DNA from 4 places in the Agromyces sp. NBRC 114283 genome. Region 4 is predicted to be linked to each of the others. Evidence: predicted binding sites of a transcription regulator. Region 4 holds the regulator's gene; each other region holds the start of a gene.

Region 1 (5,378 bases), 850 kb from region 4:
GTGCACGACGGTGACCTGGAAGCCCAGGTCGGCCGCGGCCCGGACGGTGGCGTCGACGCACATGCTCGACATCATGCCCATGACCACGAGCTGCGGTGCGGCCTCGGCGATGGTCGGGGTGTGGTGCTCGCGGAGCACGACCTCGAGCCCGGTGCCGATGAAGGCGTTCGGCAGCGCCTTGGTGAGCACGGTCTCGCCCTCGAGCGGTGCGACGCTCGGGTGGATCTCGACGCCCGGGGTGCCCGGCTGGAAGAACGCCGCGTCCGGAGCGTCCCAGACGTGCTGGATGTGCACGACCGGCTCGCCGCGCTCGCGCCATGCCGCGAGCACCTCGCTCGCCCGATCGGCAGCCGCCTCGGGGCCGACCAGCGGGTGCCGGCCTCCGGCGAAGTAGTCCTGCTGGATGTCGATGATGAGCAGCGTTCGGGTCATGCGCTCACGCTAGCGGGAGGTGGCGGGCTCGCGGGAGCCCTCCGGGAACTTCCTCGGGATGCGCCGCGGGGCGTGCCCGGCGGCGTGTTTCGGGTAGTGCTCCGGCGGCTCGCCAACCGTTCAGCGATCACCCGTTCGTTGGCGCGATTGCCTGGACGGGGCACCTGCTGCGGATCGAGATGCGCCGGCGGGGTGAACCAGCTGTGATCGTCGCGCACGTGGATGCGCCAACCGTCCCGGTGGACCCGATGGTGGTGGTGGCTGCAGAGCATGATGCCGTTGCCGGTATCGGTGCGGCCGTCGTCGCGCCGCCACCACGCGATATGGTGCGCCTCGGCGTAGCCCGGCGGTCTGAGGCATCCGGGCCAGGCGCAGCCGCCGTCCCGGTCGACGAGCACGAGCTTCTGCTCGGTGCTGAACAGTCGGGCCGCACGGCCCAGGTCGAGCCGAGCGCGGCCGTCGCCGAGCAGGAGCGGGCTGATGCCCGCGCTCAGTGCGAGGGCGCGGGCGGTCGCGATCGAGACGGGCTGCTCGATGCCGTCGATCGTCGCGTGCCCCTCGCCGCTGGTCAGCGCCTCGGCGTCGACTCTGGCGACGACGGTGACGCGACGAAGCGCGGTCGGACCGTCGCCGCAGCCCAGGGCGTGCCGGGCGAGGTCGGCGAGCGCGTCGGCGTTGAGCTGCGCGATCGAGCGGTCTTCGCGGAACAACGGATCGAGAGAGACGGGGCTGACGGGGTCGTCGTTGCTGCGGTTCCCGCCTCCGCGCGCGGCGCTTGCCAGTGCGCCGCTGTCGAGTGCGCCACCGCCGCTCCCTGCGTGGTCGGTGCGGTTGCTGCCTCGCCCGGCGCGCAGCGCGGCGCCGACGAGCGCGTCGACCGCGGCCTTGATCGCGGCTCCGCTCTCGGGATCGAACGCGCCGCGCACGAGCACCATGCCGAAGCGGTCTTCACGGATCGAGAGCGATCGTCGAGCGCGGAGCTCGTCTTCGCGCGGTTGCACTCCGTCGGGGTCGAGGTGAGCTTCGAGTCGCTTGATGAGGCCGTGCACGCCGTCGACGCCGACGACGGGCGCGCGTTCGACGAGCAGGGCTTCGGCTGATGCGAGCGCCTCGGGTTCGCAGCGGAGGGCGATGCGATCGAGGAAGCGAACGATGACGCCGGCCGCATCCACGCAGAGTTCGCCCCGGTGCATCGCCGCAGCGACGAGCGGGCGTTTCGCCGGGAGCTGGTCGTCGAAGAAGCTACGCCTGGCGGAGATCGCCCGTCCGACTTCGATGAGGCGAATCGCGTCGATGCCTCGCCCGCCGCTGACTGCAGCGAGGAGCCTGGCCGCGTTGGGGAAGCCGTGCTCGCGGGCGAGATCGGCATCGACCTCTCCGCACGAGCGGTCGGCGAGTTCGGCCGCGCACCGCGCCTGCAGGGCCTCGAGGGCGCGTGCCGCTCTGGCGAGTGCTTCGACCGTGCGCACCAGCCCCGCTCCGCTCATCGCGTGCACCTCGGCGTCGACGCCGCTCGCCGCCCCGGCCAACGCGCCCGCCCAGGTCGCGACGGCGTCGGCAGCGGCTTCGGCGAAGGGGGTGACGGCGGTCGTGGAGTGCATACCCCTATTCTGCCCGGGGTGCGCCATACATTCGAAGAAATGTTCGGGCTGTGGAAAACTCCGTACGCCTTGCTGGGCTCGGATACGCTCGGGGCTGCCCACGAATACGGCACTCCGAGAGATTCTCCCGCGCCGAATGGTCGGGGTCGACACCCGGAGGGAAAAGAGATGAGATTCGAATACAGCTACGAACCACGGCACGCGGGGTTACTCGTGCTCGGTGTCCGCCGCGCGGTCGCGAGCCGCGAGCACCTCAGGGACATGCGCCTCTGCCCACTCACGCATCGCCCGAATCGGGTCGAGCAGGGAGATGCCGAGCTCCGTGAGCGAGTATTCGACGCGCGGCGGAGAATCGCGGAACGCTCGACGCACGATCAAGCCGTCGGCCTCGAGCGCGCGCAGCGTCTCGGTGAGCACCTTCGGGGTGACACGGCCGACGCGCTCGCGGAGCTCGCCGAAGCGCAAGGTGCCGCCCCGTTCAAGTGCGAGCAGCACGAACATGGTCCAGCGTTCGCCGATCCGCTCGAACACTACGCGGCTCGGGCACTCCGGCGCGAGCACGTCGCGCGCCTCCTCGAAGGCGGAGGCGGAGGCGGAGGCCGCAGCGGCAGAGGCGGTGGCGGTGGCAGTGGCAGTGGCAGTGGCAGCGGCGGCGGAGCCGGTGGCAGCGGCGGCGGCAGTACTGTGTGCGTTGGGTTGAGGCATCGGCGGCCTCCCGTCCGGCGTCGTGGTTTCCTCGAGGGAAGTTCCGTTGAAGTAACCGGCGGTGCATCCATAGCGTTGCCGACATGAGAATCCTACTGACCGGGGCAACCGGGACCATCGGCTCGGCGGTGCTCGACGAGCTCGTCGAGGCTGGACACGAGGTGCGAGCGGTCGTCCGGAGCGAGCAGTCGGCGCGGGCGGTCGCAGCACGAGGTGCCTCCGCGCGGCTCGGCGAGGTGACGGACGCCAGCTGGTTCGGCGCCGAGCTCGCCGAGGCCGAAGCCGCTATCCACACCGCCGCGCCGGCGAGCGGGGCGCCCGAGTTCGACGCAGCCGTCCTCGACGCCGTCGGGAACGCGTTCGCGACGACTGGGCGCCGGTTCGTGCACACGAGCGGGATCTGGGAGTACGGTTCGGGCGCGAGCCTCCAGGACGACGGTCCGCTCGACCCGCCGGAGATCGTGGCGTGGCGCGTGCCCCTCGAGGAGCGGCTCCTCGCAGGGCCCGTTTCCGCGACGATCATCGCACCGGGCGTCGTCTACGGCTCCGGAGGGATTCCCGAGCTCCTGACGACGCCGGGCCCGGATGGACGGGTCCGACTCGTGGGCGACGGCCGACAGCACTGGAGCCTCGTGCACCGGGACGACCTGGCGCGGCTCTACCGCATCGCCGTCGAGCATCCGCAGGAGCAGGGAAGGCTCATCGCGGTCGATGGCCGACCGCAGAGCGTACGTGCGATCGGTGAAGCGACCGTCGCCTCGGGGCGGGCCAGCGCCGTGGTCGAGGAATCGGTCGACGAGTCGCGGGCGCGGCTCGGCACGCCCTTCGCCGACGCCCTGTTGCTCGACCAGCGCGCGCTCGGCGAGAAGGCGCGCGCGCTCGGCTGGCGGCCCGCTCACCTGAGCCTGCTCGAGGAGGTGTTCGGCGACGGAGCTCGGTGACGACGACGCGCGACGGCGACGGATTTCGGTGACGACGGAGCTCGGCCACCAAGGAGCTCAGGACGACGGAGCTCACTAGGGACCCGAGCACGGCGACGACGGAGCACGACCGCGACGAAGCGCAGTGGAGGCCGGGCGCCCGGCATCCCGCCGGTATCGTCGACGGATGGACCTCCTCGACGTCTGGCCTGTCTTCCGCCTTCGGCTGCGCACGCCGCGGCTGGAGCTGCGCCCGGTGCGGGACGCCGATCTCCCGGGGCTCGCCCAGGCAGCACTCGACGGCGTCCACGACGCTGAGCGCACGCCGTTCGGCTTCCCGTGGACGGACGCGCCGCGCGAGGAGCTCCTGCCGAATCTCGCGCGGTTCGTCTGGCGCGAGCGCGCGGGCGTCGTCCCCGAGGAGTGGAACCTCCTCTTCGCGGTGCTCGAGGATGGCCGCCCGATCGGCGTCCAGGATCTGCGGGCGACGAACTTCGCCGCGCTCCGCACGGTGTCGAGCGGGTCGTGGCTGACACGTTCCCGCCAAGGCCTCGGCCTCGGCACCGAGATGCGCGCCGCCCTGCTCCTGTTCGCGTTCGACCACCTCGGCGCGACCGTCGCGGAGTCGGAGGCGTACGACTGGAACTCGCCATCGCTGGCCGTCTCGACGAAGCTCGGCTACCGGGAGAACGGTGTCACGCGGCGCTCGCCGAAGGCGGGCGTCGTCGAGGACGAGGTGCGGCTGCGGCTCGAGGCATCCGCGTTCCGGCGACCCGCATGGGAGCTCGAGGTGGACGGGGTCGATGAAGCGCGCCCGTTCCTGCTCGGCGAGTGATCGCCGACTCGATGCTGCCGGCAACTGATTGCGATTGCGAGCGACGGACCGCGGCGGCCCGGGCCTGATCGCGACCCGTGGCCGAGCCGCACGAACCGTGCACCAGCGTGCCAGCGATTCGGTCGGATCCGGGACGGGGACCCCTCCCCATTTTGGGGGAGGCCGCTCTGCTGCTTGGATGGTCGGCGGGGGCCCGGGATCGACCCGGGAACCGGAGGGAACCAGAACCATCATGACCGCAACCCGTAAGATCGCCGCCGTCTCGTTCGCCGCGATGGCCCTGCTGCTCGCCGGCTGCGCCTCGGGCGGCAACGCCGAGGGCACCGCCGCGAAGTCGGAGAAGCAGGCGGAGGCGCCCGCGGCGTCCGAGCAGACCAAGCAGGAGGCCTGCACCGACGTGCAGACCGCGCTCCAGGAGCTCTCCAGCCTGAGCTCGGTCGACTCCAGCGACCCCGCTGCGGCCCTCGCCGCGCTCAAGGAGGCCTCGGGCACCGTCTCGGAGACCGCCGCCAAGGTCGGCAACCCCGAGGTCAAGGCCGCCGCCGACCAGGCCGCCGTCGCGCTCGACGAGTACGTCGTCTACCTCGACGGCATGGTCGCCGACCCGGCCAACGCCGACATCTCGGCCATGAGCGAGCACATCACCTCGCTGCAGGAGTCGGTCACCGAGCTCGGCACCGTCTGCGCCAGCTGACCCGGCCACGCGCCAGCTGACCCGGCCACGCGCCAGCTGACCCGGCCACGCGCCAGCTGACCCGGCCACGGCCCCGCGCCGCAGCGGACCCTGCGACGGGGTGACCGCCCGAGCGGAACCACGACGGCCCGCACCCGAGAGGGTGCGGGCCGTTTCGCGTTTCGGTTCGGTAGAGGCGCGCCCGAGGCCTC
Region 2 (5,378 bases), 460 kb from region 4:
CCGCGAGCTCGGCGTCGAGGCGATGTCGCTCTACCACCATGTCGACGGCAAGGATGCGATGCTCGACGCGATCGCCGAGGAGATCTTCTCCCGGTTCCCGCTCGCCGAGCTCGGCGCACCCTGGCGGGCGGCGCTCACCGAGCGTGCGGTCGGCGCGCGGGCGGTGCTCTCGGCGCATCCGTGGGCGCTCGTGCTGCTGGAGTCGCGGGTGAACCCCGGGCCATCCGTCCTTCGGCAGCACGACCGTGTGCTGGGCGTACTCCGCACGAACGGCTTCGACGTGCCGCTCGCCGGTCACGCCTTCTCGGCCGTCGACGCGTACGTGTACGGGTTCGTGCTGTCCGAGTCGAATCTGCCGTTCGCGCCGGACGCGGAGCCGGGGACGGGGGCGGAGGCGTTCGCGGCCGGGCTGGCGCTGCCCGCCGACGAATACCCCTACCTCACCGAGTTCATGTCCGTGATGCTCGCGGGCCGCGACTACGACTACGGCGACGAGTTCGGCTACGGGCTGGACCTCGTGCTCGACCAACTCGAAGTGCGGCTCGCCGAACTGCGGGGCGAGACTGGGCCGGGCCATCCTCCGACGGTTCGGAGCTGAACCGGCGCCCGCTCACCCCCAGCTCGGCAGCCAGAAATGCAGCTGGCGGAGCAGCGGCGGGATCGGCTGCGCCGTCCAGATCGGCAGGAAGAACGCGGACACGAGGACGACGGCGATCAGGAAGATCGCGACGGTCAGGATGCCGCGTTCGCGTCTCCAGCGCGGGTCGCCTCGCTTGCCCAGCACGAGTCCGATGACGAAGGTCAGCGCGAGCAGCAGGAACGGCTCGAACGCGATCGAGTAGAACTGGAACACCGTGCGGTCGAGGTACGCGAGCCAGGGCAGGTAGCCGGCGGCCAGGCCGACGAGGATGGCTCCGACGGCCCACTCGCGGCGACGGATCAGCCGGTAGACGAGATACCCCGCGGCGATCGCGCCGGCCCACCAGATGAGCGGGTTGCCGAGGCCGATGATCGATTCGGTGCAGCTGCCGCCGCACCCCGCCGAATCGGCGTAGTACATGTTGGTGGGCCGGATCATGAACAGCCAGGTCAGCGGGTTCGCCTGCCAGGGATGCGGTGTGTGCACGCCGACGTGATACGTGTAGGCGCTCTGGTGGAAGTGCCAGAGGCTCTGCAGGGGGAGCGGGACCCAGGAGAGCCATCCGCTCGCCGCATTGCCCGCCTGCTCGGCCCACTGCCGGTCGTATCCGCCCGAGGTGACGAACCATCCGGTCCAGCTCGCCAGATAGACGCCGATCGCGACGGGGACGAGCAGGAGGAACGTCGCGGGCGCCTGCTTCAGCACCGCACCGCTCGCCCACAGCGGCAGCCCGGCGCGGCGTCTGGCGAGCGCGTCGACGATGACGAGGTAGACGCCGAACGCGGCGAGGAACCACGCGCCGGACCACTTGACGGCGGCGGCCGCGCCGAACGCGGCGCCCGCGGCGAAGACCCAGGGGCGGGCCCAGAGCACCGGGCCGTAGTGCGGGTCTTTGCCTGCGGCCCGGGCGGCGTCGACCCGGCGTTCGAGCCGCCGTGCGCTCCACTCGCGATCGAGGAGGACGAACCAGAAGCCGAGCAGCGCGAACAGCATCAGCCAGTTGTCGAGCAGGGCGACCCGCGACATGACGATCGCGTTGCCGTCGACGGCGAAGAGGAGGCCCGCGATGACCGCGAGCATCGTCGAGCCGAACAGGCGGCGCCCGGCGAGGGTCAGCAGGAACACCGCGATCGTGCCGGCGACGGCCGTCGAGGCCCGCCACCAGAAGGCCGAGTCCGCGCCGAACGCCGCCATGCCGAGCGCGATCATCCACTTGCCGAGGGGTGGATGCACGACGTATGAGGCCTGATCGCGGTACCCGTCGGTGTCGCCGGCGGCGAAGTCGGCGTCGGCGCCGTCGGGCCAGGTGGATTCGTAGCCGTGGTGGAGGAGGGTCCACGCGTCCTTCACGTAGTAGGTCTCGTCGAAGACGAGCGCCTGCGGGTGGCCGAGATTCCAGAAGCGCAGCACGGCTGCGAGCAGCGTGACCAGGATCGGGCCGCCCCAGTACCAGAGCGCCCGGCGCTTCGGCGTGGCGAGCAAGCGGTCCCACCACTCGTCGTGCCGGGACCCAGTGGGCTCGGGGGAGGGGTCCTTGACGTGTTCCGGCGGGAACGGGTCGGCCGCGAAGAGGTCGGCGCCGGGGAGCCGCGGGGCGGCGCTGGCGGATGCGGCGGCCCCGGTGGGCAGGGGCGCGCCCCGGCTGCCGCCGCCGCGCGCGGGCGGCTCCGGCGGCTCGGCGACACTCATGCGCCCAACCCTAAGACATCAGAACGGCGCACGATCGGGGTAGCTCCGAGCCGGGAGCGGCTCGGTGCGGGCGAGGTGACCGCTCGGACTGCGCCAGCTGATCGTGCCGTCGGCGGAACGGGTGACGGTGAACCGGGCCCGATGCTTCAGGGTGTGGTCGGTGCGGCACGTGGGGGCGAGGTTGTCGACATCGGTCGCGCCGCCCTGGGCCCAGGCGGTGAGATGGTCGAGATCGGTGGTGGTGACCGGGCTCGTGCATCCCGGTCGGGTGCAGCCCTCGTACTGCTTCGCGAGCCATCTGCGCTGAGCGTCAGTCACCCGGTAGCGCGTGCGGTCGAGGGCGAGGGGTGCGCTCGTGAACGGGTCGGTGGCCAGTCGGAGGAACGTCGGCGCCTCGGCGAAGAGTCGCCGGGCGGTGTCGTCGTCGATCGGCCCGTGCCCCTCGAGCTCGGCGGCCTGATAGGGCCGCGTGCCGTGCGCGCCGTCGGGGCCGTGCGCACCGTCGATGCCGTGCGCTCCGCTGGCGCCGCCGGACTGGCCGGCGCCGATGAGGGTCAGTGCGGGGATCGTGACGAGGATCTCGGTGCGGACGGCGGTCGGCGTGCCCTCGCCGGTCAGCAGCGCCGTCGCGACGTCGGCGCGGAGCTGGTCGAGGGTGCGCGTCTCGTCGGCCCGCCCCGAACGTTCGGTCGCCGTCGCGCCGACGCGGGCGCGGATGCGGGCGGCATCGACCGCCGACACGTAGAGGGTGACCCAGGCCATGCCGTCGTCGGCCGACTCGACGGTGAGGCGGCGCTGGGCGAGGGCGCGCGCATGGCGGGCCGCGGTCTCGTCGGGCTGATCGAGCTTCGCCCGCAGCAGGCGCGCTCGGCGACGGAACCTCGCGCGCGGTACCGTTCCGGCGAGCTCCGTCAGCTCATCGTCGAGCGTCGCGAGCCGCGCAGCGGCGGTCTGCGCGGCCGCCCGCTGCTCGGCCGACGCACCGCGGAAATCTGCGGGGATCGGGAGGCCGGCGATCGCGTCGAGCGCGATGCGCACCTCCGCATAGCCGGCGAGTCCGTCGCGGAACCGGCCCCACAGCCGGGGGAGGAGGTCGTGGCAGCGCGCCGCCTCGAAGGCACGACTGCGGATCGTCGCGGCCGGCAGCATCAGCCGCATCGACAGTTCGGCGGCCACCGATCTGGCGGCGAGCTCGGCCACGTCGAGTCGGGGCCCGCGAGCTGCCCGCCCGCTCGCCTGGGGTGTCAGCGTCTCGGCCGCCATCGTCTCTGCGGTGAGGTACAGCTCGGGGTGCGCGTCGGCGAGCGCGAACGCGCGTCGGAATGCGTCGAGCTGGGCGGCGAACTGACGGTTGCTCTGGAGCTGCGCGCCCTCGGCCGCGTCGAGGTTCGCCTGCAGCTCGGCGAACACCGCGCGGGAGCCGCCGGCCGCGGAGGCGGCGCGCCAGGCATCCAGCGATTCCCAGTCGGCGGAGGCCCAGTCGGCGGAGGCTAGGGCGGCTGAGGCTAGGCAGGCAGAGGCCAAGTGAGCAGAGGCCAGGTCGGCGGAAGGCGGGTCGCCAGAGACCCAGTCGGCGGAGACCGGCTCGGCGGAGACCCAGTCGGCGGAGACCCACTCGGCGGAGGCCCACTCCGAATCTGGTTCGCCCCGCTCATTCGCCCGCCAGCCCGGCGGCACCGCCCGCTCACCGATTCCCCACATGCCCGCCAGTCTATCGAACACACATTCGAAACTCGAGGCCCGGTCTCGAGCTGTGGAGAACTCCTCCGGCGGTCGATGCGGGAGACTTGGAGGCATGATCATCCTCGCCGCCACGCCCATCGGCAACCTCGGCGACGCCTCGCCCCGCCTGCGCACCGCGCTCGCCGAGGCGCGCCTCGTGGCATCCGAGGACACCCGCGTCACCCAGCGGCTGCTCGCCGCGCTCGGCATCGAGAACCGGCCCAGACTCATCGCGCTGCACGAGCACAACGAGCGGCAGAAGGCCGCCGAGCTCGTCGAGCTCGCGCGCGACGCGGACCTGCTCGTGCTGAGCGACGCGGGGATGCCGACCGTCTCCGACCCGGGCTTCCCGCTCGTCGCCGCGGCCGCCGCCGCGGGTGTGCTGGTGACCGCCATCCCCGGTCCGAGCGCCGTGGTGACCGCGCTCGCGCTCTCGGGTCTGCCGACGGACCGCTTCGCGTTCGAGGGCTTCCTGCCGCGCAAGGCGGGCGAGCGCGCCCGCCGGCTCGCCGAACTCGCCGCCGACCGTCGCACGCTCGTGTTCTTCGAGGCCCCGACGCGGCTCGCCGCGAGCCTGGCCGCGCTCGCCGAGGCGTTCGGGGCGGAGCGCCCCGCCGCGGTCTGCCGCGAGCTGACGAAGCTCCACGAGGAGGTGCGCCGCGGACCGCTCGCGGAGCTCGCCGACTGGGCCACAGCCGGGGTTCGCGGGGAGATCTGCATCGTCGTGGGCGGCGCTCCGGAGCCGGGGCCGGCGGACGCCGGCGACGCGGTCGCGCGGGTGCTGGAGCTGACGGCGGGCGGCGCACGACTGAAGGATGCCGCGGCGGAGGTCGCCGCGGCGACGGGCCTCGGCAAGCGCGAGCTGTACGAGGCGGCGCTCCGGGAACGCGCCGGGTCCTGAGCCGTCACGAGCCGAAGCGCAGGCCGAGGCATCGAAGCATCCCTGACCGATTCCTGCAAGGCCCCGCCGAACCGCCAGGAACGCGCGACAATTGACGTGAGCCCGGCCGAGCCGCGGCAGCGGTCCCAACGCGCTCGGGCGTGGAGGTGCGACATGTCGAACGCAGTGCGTTTCACCGCTTATGGCGGCCCCGAGGTGCTCGAGGTCGTCGAGATCGAGGCGCCGCTTCCCCGGCCCGCCGAAGTGCTCGTCGAGGTCTACGCCACCGGGCTCAACCCGGCCGAGAGCGCGCTGCGGCGCGGCGAGGCCAGAGCCGGCCGCACGGCGGAGCTGCCCGCGAGGCAGGGGCGCGACCTCGCCGGCGTGGTCATCGCCACCGGGCCCGGCGTCGAACGCTTCGCCCGCGGCGACGAAGTCATGGGCTGG
Region 3 (5,378 bases), 320 kb from region 4:
CGGCGGCGAGCCGATGGCCCCGCGCTCGTCGATCGTGACGGAGTCGCCGGCCGCATCGCGGACGAGCACCGGGACCGGCTCGTCGAAGACGCTCGCCGGCGCCCGCGCGGGCAGGGTGCCCGGCCACGGCCCGGGTCGGACCGCCGGGGCGCGGTCACCCCAGGGGACGAGCACCTGCCGGTCGACGAGGAGCCGCCCGCCGCCGACGGCCGGAGTGGCGACGCCCTCGTGCCCGAGAAGCCCCTGCACGCGGGTCAGCGCATGATGCACCCGTTCGTCGGGCCCGCCGCCCCAGAGCCCGGGCTCGTGGTCTCCGGTCGAGTCGAGCCGCTCGGGGACGATGCGCACCCGGGTCACCGCCGCGGCGAGCCCGGCCTCGGCGCTGCCCGCGCCCTGCAGCTGCCAGCGCACCCGGTCGAGCACCTCCGGGGCGGTGAACCAGCGCGGGTGCAGCCAGCTGCGCCCGGAGTGACCGCCGCGGTCGTCCTCCAGCTCGACCCGGAGCGCGGTGCAGACGAGCCGTGACTCGCGGATGCGGTCGATGAACCGTTCGGCCGAGACCCGGAACGCGAAGGCGAGCTGATCGATCCGGTCGATCGGCGGCTCGAAACGCTGCTCCACCTCGAACTCCGGCGGGGGCGTGCGGGCCGCCACCTCGGACTGCTCGCGTCCGGCGGCCCGTTCGTGCGCGAACGCCCCGGCCGGGCCGAAACGACGGCGCACGTCGGCGGCCGGCAGCGCCGCGAGCTCCCCGAGCGTGCGCACCCCGAGCCGCAGGAGCAGCGTGCGGGTGCGCTGATCGACGACGAGCGAGACGGGCAGCGGTGCCAGGAACTCGGCCGAGCCGCCCTCGGGGACGACGCCGACGGGGGAGCGCAGCGCGGTGCGGGCCGCCTGCTCGGCGGCGAATGGGCCGTCGGCGATGCCGATCTTCGCCCCGGGCACCCCGAGGGCGTCGACGGTGCCGAGCAGGGCGCTCGCCGCCTGCGCCTCGCCCCCGTAGTAGCGGACCGGGCCGCGGGCCCGCATCGCGAGCGTGCCGGGGCGCACCAGCTGCACGGCGGGCACCGCCTGCTCCACCCCGCGCACCACGGGCTCGAAGGCGCGATGATCGAGCACCGGGTCGTAGGGGAGCACGAGGAGCTCGGGGGAGCGGTACTGCGCCTCCCGCAGTCGGAGGCCCCTGGCGACCCCGTCGCGGCGGGCCGCAGCCGAGCAGGAGTGCACGGCGCCGCCCTCGACGAGCGCGATCGGCCGTGCCGGGTCGATCCCGGCCTCGCGCGCCGCGGCGAGGACCGGCCAATCGGGGCACCACAGCACGATGGTGCGGGTGTGCCGGATCATCCCGCCCGCCGTTCTGCGCCGAGCCGGCGGACCTCGGCCAGCGGCTGCACCTCGGCGAAGCCCCTCGCCTCCGCTGCGAGCCGCAGCCGCGCCCGCCGCCCGCTCGCGAAGCCGCCGCGACCGGAGGCGCGCACGAGCAGCTCGTGGTCGGCGAGCAGGCCGTGCCCGCGCTCGAGCCCGCTCCAGCCGCTCGACTCGACGCCGAGGCTCGCGTCGCTGCCCGGCCAGCCGCCGGCCACGAGGAGGGCGGCGCCGCGTTCGCGGAGCCTGGCCGCGAGCCTCGACGCCTCGGCCGGCTGCACCCGCCCGCCGGGGCGGACGGCGACGAGCGGAATGGCCTCGGCGAGCGTCGCGACGACGGTGAACCAGTGCCGGCCCGGCCGGGGCACGAGCGCGAGCCGATCGAGGTCGAGCCCGAAGCGCTCGGCCGCCTCGACCCCGAACTCGGGGATGCCGACGACCGCGCACCAGCGCCCGGCGGCGCTCGCCTCGGCGAGCAGGGCCATCAGCAGCGAGCCGGAACCGTGGACCTCGGTGACCGTTCCTTCGCGCAGCGCCCCGCCGGGGAGGAGTTCCGAGAACGCAGGATGCGTGGGCAGCGAGCGCCCCTCGAGCTTCGTCGCCTGCATGCCGTGGATGCGGCTCTGCAGCTCGGCGACCCGCTCGAGGCGGGTGCGCTGGGGAAGGGTCGAGGTCACCCATCAAGTTTCGAACAGAGATTCGAAAACGGCAAGTCCGTGATCGAACAGGTATTCGACTCTCCGAATGGGAATCGAACCCGGAAAACGCGAAAGGGCCGGATCTTTCGATCCGGCCCTTTCGACCACGTGCGCGAGGGGGGACTTGAACCCCCACGCCCTATACGGGCACTAGCACCTCAAGCTAGCGCGTCTGCCAATTCCGCCACCCGCGCGTGGTTTCCCGCTGATCACTCAGCGGGCCGTAGAAGACATTAGCACGGTTTCGGAGGGCTGTTTGACCACCACGGGCAGCCGTGGCATCCGCCCCTCCGAAAGCGCAGATCACGCTGCTGAAACTCGTTCTCCGACCGCGCAGCGCCGGGGCGATCGGGGGAGTGGGGGAGAACGAGGCGGGCACGGTAGCGTGGAGCGCATGGCCGAGGCAGCGACGACCCCCGCGATCACCGACGAGCTCGACGAGACGGCGAGCATCGCGCAGGAGCTGATCCGCTTCGACACCACGAACTACGGCGAAGGCCGGGCGAACGGCGAACGCGAGGCCGCCGAGTACGTCGAGGCCAAGCTCTCCGCCCTCGGCCTCGCCCCGCAGCTGTTCGAGTCGGCCCCGCGCCGAGCGAGCGTCGTGGCGCGCGTGCCGGGCCGCAATCCCGAGAAGCCGGCGCTCGTGCTGCACGGCCACCTCGACGTGGTCCCCGCCGACCCGCGCAACTGGAGCGTCGACCCCTTCGCCGGCGAGGTGCGCGACGGCATGCTCTGGGGCCGCGGCGCGGTGGACATGAAGGACATGGACGCCATGATGCTCACCGCACTCGGCGACATCCTGCGCAGCGGCCGCCAGCCGGAGCGCGAGCTCGTCGTCGCGTTCTTCGCCGACGAGGAGGCCGGCGGCGACTACGGCGCGCACTGGCTCGTCGAGCACCACCCCGAGCTCTTCGCCGGCGCCACCGAGGCCATCAGCGAGGTCGGCGGCTACTCCATCACCGTCGGCGGCACCCGGGCCTACCTTCTGCAGACCGGGGAGAAGTCCCTGCTCTGGGTGCGGCTCGTCGCGACCGGCACCGCCGCGCACGGCTCCCGCCTCATCCACGACAACGCCGTCACGAAGCTCGCCGAGGCGGTCGCACGGATCGGTCGCGCCGAGTGGCCGCTGCGCCTCACCGGCACCACCACGGAGCTCCTCGCCGCCGTCGCCGGCGTCCTCGGTGTCGACCCCCAGCAGGTCTCGCCCGACGAGCTCGCCCTCGCCACCGGCTCCGCCTCTGGCTTCATCACCGCGACGCTCCGCACGACGAGCAACCCGACCCTGCTCGAGGCCGGCTACAAGCACAACGTCATCCCCGACCGGGCCGAGGCGCTCGTCGACATCCGCACCCTCCCGGGCGAGGAGGAGGAGGTGCTCGCCGCGATCCGCGAGCTCGCCGGCGAGGGCGTCGAGGTCGAGATCGTGCACCGCGACGTCGGCCTCGAGGCCTCCACGACCGGCCCGCTCGTCGACGCGGTCGCCGGGGCGATCAGCCGGCACGACCCGGGCGCCCCCGTGTTCCCGTACCTGCTCTCGGGCGGCACCGACAACAAGGCGCTCTCCAGGCTCGGCATCGCCGGCTACGGCTTCGCCCCGCTCCGCCTCCCGGAGGGGATCGACTTCCCGGCGATGTTCCACGGCGTCGACGAGCGCGTGCCGCTCGACGCGCTCTCCTTCGGGCACCGCGTGCTCCGCGACCTGCTGCTCGAATACTGAGCCCGCCCACGGAGGGGGCTTACGATCGTCTCCGTCGCCGCACGCCATCGACCGAACGGACACACGACACGTGATCGAAGCCCTCATCCTCGGGTTGGTCCAGGGACTGACCGAGTTCCTCCCCATCTCCTCGAGCGCCCATCTGCGCATCCTCGGGGAGCTCCTGCCGGGCGCGCAGGACCCGGGCGCGGCGTTCACCGCCATCACTCAGATCGGCACCGAGGCGGCGGTCGTCGTGTTCTTCTGGCGCGACATCGTGCGGATCATCTCGCACTGGTTCGGCTCGTTCACCGGCCGGGTGCCGCGGAACGACCCCGATGCCCGGATGGGCTGGCTCATCATCGTCGGCTCGATCCCGATCGTGGCGCTCGGCATCGCCTTCCGAGACGAGATCGAGACGACCTTCCGCTCGCTCTGGATCGTCGCGACGATGCTCATCGTCTTCGGCATCATCCTCGGCCTCGCCGACTGGGCCGGCCGCAAGACCCGCACCCTGGAGCAGCTGAACGTGCCGCACGGCATCCTGTTCGGGATCGCGCAGGCGCTCGCGCTCATCCCCGGCGTCTCGCGCTCGGGCGGCACGATCTCGATGGGGCTCTTCCTCGGCTACGAGCGGGCCGCCGCCGCGCGCTACGCGTTCCTGCTGGCGATCCCCGCGGTCTTCGGCTCCGGCTTCTACCAGCTCTTCAAGAGCATCGGCGAACCGAGCGTCTACGGGCTCGTCGAGACGGGCGCGGCGACGCTCGTCGCCTTCGTGGTGGGGCTGCTCGTGATCGCGTTCTTCATGAACTACATCTCGAAGCGCAGCTTCCTGCCCTTCGTGATCTACCGGATCCTGCTCGGCGGGCTGCTCCTCGTGCTGCTCGGCACGGGCGTGCTGAGCGCCTGAGCCCCACCCGGCTCGCCTGAGCGCGGACCGCGGCGCGCCGCCCGGCTCAGCCTTCCCGAGGCCGCCAGGGCTCGTCGCCGGCCGGGCCGTCACCACGACGGCGCAGGTACCGCTCGAACTCCTTGGCGATCGCCTCGCCGCTCGCCTCGGGGGCGTCGACCGCGTCGCGGGCCTCCTCGAGCTGGGCGATGTACGCGGCCATCTCGTCGTCCTCCGCGGCGAGGGCGTCGACGCCGGCCTCCCAGGCCTTCGACTCGATCTCGAGCGAGCCGCGGGGGATCGAGAGCCCCGTCAGCTCCTCGAGCTTGCCGAGCAGGGCCAGGACCGCCTTCGGCGAGGGCGCGTTGTGCACGTAGTGCGGCACCGAGGCCCACAGCGAGACGGTCGGGATGCCGGCGCGCTCGGCCTGGTCGGCGATGACGCTGAGGATGCCCACGGGCCCCTCGTAGCTCGAACGCTCGACGCCGAGCGCGGTGCGCACCTCGGGGTTCTCGCTCGAGGCGAAGACCGCGAGCGGCCGGGTGTGCGGGGCGTCGGCGAGCATGGCGCCGAGCAGCACGATGCCGTCGATATCCGCAGCGAGGGCGGCGTCGACGAGCTCGGCGGTGAACGCCTTCCAGCTGCGTGCCGGCTCGGCGCCGAGCAGCACGTGCAGTCCCTCGGCGCCGGGGCCGGTCAGCTGCTCGTCCGCCTCGTCGAGCTCCGG
Region 4 (5,378 bases):
GAGGCGTCGTCGCGGATGCCGCCGGAGAGCTCGACGTTGACGCCGCGCACCTGGCGGATGACCTTCTTCAGGATGCCCGCGTTCGAGCCGCGACCGAAGGCGGCGTCGAGGTCGACGAGGTGGATCCAGTCGGCGCCCTGGTCGGCCCACTCGGCCGCGGCGTCGACGGGGTCGCCGTAGTTGGTCTCGGTGCCCGCCTCCCCCTTGGTCAGGCGGACGGCTTTGCCGCCGGCGACGTCGACGGCCGGCAGGAGCACCAGGCGCGGGGTGTGGTTGAACTCGCTCATCACTGTCCTCGGAGAGAAGGCCGCTGTGCGGCACTCGGGCACAGTCACAGCATCCTAGTCGGGGCCGACGGCCGCCGTTGACACGTGACGATCAGAGTCGGGACGGCGGGGCGTCCCGGTGCTCAGGAAAGACTGCCGATCCAGTTGGAGAGCAGGCGGATGCCGGCATCCGCCGACTTCTCCGGGTGGAACTGGGTGGCGGACAGCGGGCCGTTCTCGACCGCCGCCAAGAAGCGACCGCCGTGCTCGGCCCAGGTGAGCGAGGGCTGCGGGAACGGCGGAATGACGTCGAGACTCCACCGCTGGGCGGCGAAGGAGTGCACGAAGTAGAAGCGCTCGTCCTCGATGCCGTCGAAGAGCACGCTGCCGGCATCGGGCGTCACGGTGTTCCACCCCATGTGCGGCAGCACCTCGGCCGGCAGCTCCGTGACCTCGCCGGGCCACTCGCCGAGGCCCTCGGTATCGGTGCCGCGCTCGACGCCGCGCTCGAACATGACCTGCATCCCCACGCAGATGCCGAGCACCGGGCGTCCGCCGGCGAGCCGCCGGTCGATGAGCTCGTCGCCGCGCACGGCGCGGAGCTGCTCCATCACCGCGCGGAAGGCGCCGACCCCGGGCACGACGAGCCCGTCGGCCTCCATCACCGCCGCGCGGGCCGCGGTGACCTCGACCTCCGCCCCCGCCCGTTCGAGCGCCTTCGCCGCCGAGTGCACGTTGCCGGAGCCGTAGTCGAGGACGACGACGCGCCGGGTGCGGCTCACAGCGCGCCCTTCGTGGACGGGATGCCGACGACGAGCGGGTCGAGCGCCTTCGCCTGCCGGAACGCCCGCGCGAACGCCTTGAACTCGGCCTCGGCGATGTGGTGCGGGTCGCGTCCGCCGAGCACGCGGACGTGCACGGTGAGCCCGGCGTTGAAGGTGATGGCCTCGAAGACGTGACGCACCATCGACCCCGTGAAGTGCCCGCCGATGAGGTGGAACTCGAAGCCCTCGGGCTCGCCGGTGTGCACGAGGTACGGCCGGCCCGAGATGTCGACGACGGCCTGCGCGAGCGCCTCGTCGAGCGGGACGAGCGCATCGCCGTAGCGCGAGATGCCGCGCTTGTCGCCGAGCGCCTGGCGGATGGCCTGGCCGAGCACGATGCCCGTGTCCTCGACGGTGTGGTGGACATCGATGTGCACGTCGCCGCTGGCGCGCACGGTGAGATCGCTCAGCGAGTGCTTGGCGAAGGCGGTGAGCAGGTGGTCGTAGAACGGGACCCCCGTCTCGATGTCGCTCGTGCCGGTGCCGTCGAGATCGATGGAGAGGTCGATGCTCGACTCGCTCGTCTCGCGCTGGACGCGGGCCGTGCGGTGCTGGTTCGCCATGGTCATGCTCCGATCCTATTCGCGGCGCTCGGCGCGAACAGCGCGATCGCCTCGAGGAACGCGGTCGTCTCCGCCTCCGTGCCCGCGCTCACCCGGAGGCTGCCGGGCAGGCCGATGTCGCGGATCAGCACGCCCCGCTCGAGCAGCGCCTGCCAGAGCGCCGCCGGCTCGTCGACGCCGCCGAACAGCACGAAGTTCGATCCGCTCCGGAACGGGCGGAAGCCGAGCCCGCCGAGCTCGCGCACGATGCGCTCGCGCTGTCCGCGGATTTCGTCGACCATCGCGAGCATCTCGTCGCTGTGCGCGAGGGCGGCGAGGGCGGCGGCCTGGGTGAGGGCGGAGAGGTGGTACGGGAGCCGCACGAGACGGAGGGCGTCGATCACCGCCGGGTCTGCGGCGAGGTAGCCCACTCGCGCGCCCGCGAAGGCGAAGGCCTTGCTCATGGTGCGCGAGACGACGAGGCGCGGCCGGCCCTCGAGGAGCTCGAGCGCGCTCGGCGTGCCGGGGTCGGCGAACTCGAAGTAGGCCTCGTCGACGATTACGATGCCGCGCGCCGCATCGGCGACCGCGCGGATCGTGTCGAGCGACACCGGAGTGCCGGTGGGGTTGTTCGGCGCGCAGAGGAAGACGATGTCGGGATCGTGCTGCTCGATCGCCGCGACGGCCGTCTCGGCGCACAACTCGTAGTCGGCGTCGCGCGGGGCGTCGATCCACTCGGTGCCGGTGCCGGAGGCGAGCAGCGAGTACATCGAGTACGTGGGCGAGAAGCCGAGCGCCCGGCGCCCCGGCCCCCCGAACGCCTGCAGCAGGTGCTGCAGCACCTCGTTCGAGCCGTTCGCCGCCCAGATCTGCTCGGGCGTGAGCCCGTGCCCGAGATAGCGGGCGAAGGCCTCGCGCAGTTCGGTGAACTCGCGGTCGGGGTAGCGGTTCAGCTGGAGGATGGCCGCCGCGACCCGCGCGACGATGTCGTGCGCGACGTCCTCGGGGATCGGATGCGTGTTCTCGTTCACGTTGAGGGCGACCGGAACGACCTTCTGCGGAGCGCCGTAGGGCGAGCGCCCCCTGAGGTCGTCGCGGATGGGCAGATCTTCGAAGCTCGTCACCACTTCATGCTAGTGATGCGCGACCCCCTGTGACTCCGCGCCGTGACGCCGCGCTGAGGCGGCACCGGAGCGCTCAGTTCGCGGCGGGAAGGGCCAGGCGCTGGCCCGGCTCGACCACCGAGGAGTCGAGCCCGTTGAGTCGGATGATGTCGTCGATGACCACCCGCGGATCAGCACCGGGGTCGGTCGCCTCGGCGATCTCCCACAGGGTGTCGCCGGCGCCGACCGTGACGTAGTCGAAGCTCGCGCCCGAGCCGCCGACGGCGTCGTCCGCCGCCGCGACGCCGGCACCGAGCACGCTCAACGCGGCCCAGATGACGAGCGGGAGCGCGCCGAGGGTCGTGAAGACGACGCGACCGCGTCGAGTCAGTCGGAGCCGCGTGCGGGCACCTGCGAAACCGTTCGCGGTGAACTCGGCACCGCTCGCCATGACTGCGCTCATCTCAACACCTCCAGGAGAATCGCACCCGGCCCTCGGCCGGGAGGGCCGGATGCGAAGCTGTGTTCCGAATCTATCTTCGATTGTTCGAATCTGCAAGCCGTTCTTCGAACATTGCGCCGCATCGGATTCGCGACACACTCGAAGGAATGTTTGCCGCACCCGCGTTGCGCGGATACAGTTTCGAATGTCAGAACAGAGTCCATCAGGGACCACCGACATTCCGGTCGCAAGACCGCCGACGAGGGGCGTCAGCACGTGAGCACCGAGACCGAGGGCAGCAAACCGGCCGCACGTGCGCGCCGCCGCAAGAGCCTGAGCGCGAAGCAGATCTCGATCCTCGAGGTCATCCAGCGCTCGGTCGCGACGCGGGGCTACCCGCCGAGCATGCGCGAGATCGGCGACGCCGTGGGCCTGTCCTCGCTCTCGAGCGTCACCCACCAGCTGAACCAGCTGGAGCTGGCCGGCTACCTCCGGCGCGACCCGAACCGGCCCCGCGCGCTCGAGGTGCTGATCGAGCTCCCCGGCACCGAGGAGCGCCAGCCGAGCGACGGCGAGCCCATCCCGGTCGGCGACGCCGCGATGGTGCCGCTCGTCGGCCGCATCGCCGCCGGCATCCCGATCACCGCCGAGCAGCAGATCGACGAGGTCTTCCCGCTTCCCCGCCAGCTCGTCGGCAAGGGCGAGCTGTTCATGCTGAAGGTCGTCGGCGACTCCATGGTCGACGCGGCGATCTGCGACGGCGACTGGGTTGTCGTGCGTTCGCAGCGCACCGCGGAGAACGGCGAGATCGTCGCGGCCATGCTCGACGAGGAGGCCACGGTGAAGGTCTTCCGGCAGCGCGACGGCCACACCTGGCTGCTCCCCCGCAACAGCGCCTTCGAGCCGATCCTGGGCGACGACGCCGAGGTGCTCGGCAAGGTCGTCGCGGTGCTCCGCGCAGTCTGAGGCCCCCAGACGCCAGGAACGGCCCGGGATGCCTCGCATCCCGGGCCGTTCCGCGTGCACAGCGCCGCGACCGGCCAGCCCACTCAGCCGCGGGCGAGCGACTCCCGCACCGAGCGGGCGGCTCCGACGAGGTGCGTGAGCGAGGCGACCGTCTCGTCGTAGCCGCGCGTCTTCAGCCCGCAGTCCGGGTTCACCCAGAGCCGCGACGCCGGCACCTCGGCCACCGCGCGCTCCAGGAGCTCGCGGACCTCGTCCTCACCGGGCACCCGGGGCGAGTGGATGTCGTACACGCCGGGACCCACGCCGTGGTCGAAGCCGCTGCGGCCGAGGTCCTCGACCACCTCCATGCGGCTGCGCGCGGCCTCGATGCTCGTGACGTCGGCGTCGAGCCCCCGGATGGCGTCGATGACGACGCCGAACTCGGAGTAGCAGAGGTGCGTGTGCACCTGCGTCGCCGGTGCGGCCCCGGCCGTCGCGAGCCGGAACGCGCCGACCGACCACTCGAGGTAGGCCGGCTGCTCCGCGCGGCGGAGCGGCAGCAGCTCCCGGAGCGCGGGCTCGTCGACCTGGATGATCCGGATGCCGGCGGCCTCCAGGTCCGCGACCTCGTCGCGGAGCGCGAGGCCCACCTGGCGCGCGGTGTCGCCGAGCGGCTGATCGTCACGCACGAACGACCAGGCCAGGATCGTCACGGGCCCCGTCAGCATCCCCTTCAGGTGCCGTTGGGTCAGCGACTGCGCGTAGGCCGACCAGCCGACGGTCATCGGGGCGGGGCGGGAGACGTCGCCCCAGAGGATCGACGGGCGCGTGCAGCGCGAGCCGTAGGACTGCACCCAGCCGTGCTCGGTCACCGCGAAGCCGTCGAGCAGCTCGGCGAAGTACTGCACCATGTCGTTGCGCTCCGGCTCGCCGTGCACGAGCACGTCGAGGCCGAGTTCCTCCTGGAGGCGCACGACCCGCTCGATCTCTTGCTCGATGATCGCGCGGTAGCCCGCATCGTCGAGCTCGCCGCTCGCGAGCGCGGCGCGAGCGCGCCGGAGCTCGCCGGTCTGCGGGAAGGAGCCGATCGTCGTGGTCGGCAGCTCCGGCAGCCCGAGGTCGAGCTGGGCCTCGACGCGGGCGTCGTAGTCGACGCGGGCGAAGTCAGCGTCCGAGAGGGCGGCCAGCCGCTCGCGGACCGCCGGCACCCGCACCCCGGGCGCGCCGGCCCGGTCGACGAGGGCGGCCGAGGCATC

The links. The regulator LexA, encoded in region 4, represses DNA repair genes until DNA is damaged. The targets are predictions, from matches to a motif close to TCGAACANNTGTTCGA.
Region 1: a site for LexA is predicted at 2,065-2,080, ahead of QSJ60_RS17030 (HNH endonuclease signature motif containing protein). Genes of this name have one in related genera too.
Region 2: a site for LexA is predicted at 4,044-4,059, ahead of QSJ60_RS15180 (HNH endonuclease signature motif containing protein). Genes of this name have one in related genera too.
Region 3: a site for LexA is predicted at 2,086-2,101, ahead of imuA' (DnaE2-dependent mutagenesis accessory factor ImuA'). Genes of this name have one in related genera too.

The regions. Positions count from the first base shown of each region.
Region 1 covers NZ_BSQP01000001.1:3,551,279-3,556,656, reverse strand. The annotation lists gene QSJ60_RS17035 (cysteine hydrolase family protein) at 1-432, opposite strand, end outside; gene QSJ60_RS17030 (HNH endonuclease signature motif containing protein) at 429-2,033, opposite strand; gene QSJ60_RS17025 (winged helix-turn-helix transcriptional regulator) at 2,241-2,738, opposite strand; gene QSJ60_RS17020 (NAD-dependent epimerase/dehydratase family protein) at 2,822-3,679, shown strand; gene QSJ60_RS17015 (GNAT family N-acetyltransferase) at 3,846-4,493, shown strand; gene QSJ60_RS17010 (hypothetical protein) at 4,726-5,187, shown strand; gene QSJ60_RS17005 (amidohydrolase) at 5,377-5,378, opposite strand, start outside.
Region 2 covers NZ_BSQP01000001.1:3,163,183-3,168,560, reverse strand. The annotation lists gene QSJ60_RS15190 (TetR/AcrR family transcriptional regulator) at 1-598, shown strand, start outside; gene QSJ60_RS15185 (dolichyl-phosphate-mannose--protein mannosyltransferase) at 611-2,329, opposite strand; gene QSJ60_RS15180 (HNH endonuclease signature motif containing protein) at 2,348-3,853, opposite strand; gene rsmI (16S rRNA (cytidine(1402)-2'-O)-methyltransferase) at 4,125-4,952, shown strand; gene QSJ60_RS15170 (NADP-dependent oxidoreductase) at 5,106-5,378, shown strand, end outside.
Region 3 covers NZ_BSQP01000001.1:2,381,766-2,387,143, forward strand. The annotation lists gene QSJ60_RS11485 (Y-family DNA polymerase) at 1-1,344, opposite strand, end outside; gene imuA' (DnaE2-dependent mutagenesis accessory factor ImuA') at 1,341-2,042, opposite strand; tRNA gene QSJ60_RS11495 (tRNA-Leu) at 2,173-2,257, opposite strand; gene QSJ60_RS11500 (M20/M25/M40 family metallo-hydrolase) at 2,458-3,783, shown strand; gene QSJ60_RS11505 (undecaprenyl-diphosphate phosphatase) at 3,854-4,672, shown strand; gene QSJ60_RS11510 (PAC2 family protein) at 4,719-5,378, opposite strand, start outside.
Region 4 covers NZ_BSQP01000001.1:2,702,160-2,707,537, forward strand. The annotation lists gene priA (bifunctional 1-(5-phosphoribosyl)-5-((5-phosphoribosylamino)methylideneamino)imidazole-4-carboxamide isomerase/phosphoribosylanthranilate isomerase PriA) at 1-287, opposite strand, end outside; gene hisH (imidazole glycerol phosphate synthase subunit HisH) at 410-1,048, opposite strand; gene hisB (imidazoleglycerol-phosphate dehydratase HisB) at 1,045-1,653, opposite strand; gene QSJ60_RS13050 (histidinol-phosphate transaminase) at 1,656-2,756, opposite strand; gene QSJ60_RS13055 (LysM peptidoglycan-binding domain-containing protein) at 2,830-3,198, opposite strand; gene lexA (transcriptional repressor LexA) at 3,454-4,143, shown strand; gene metE (5-methyltetrahydropteroyltriglutamate--homocysteine S-methyltransferase) at 4,227-5,378, opposite strand, start outside.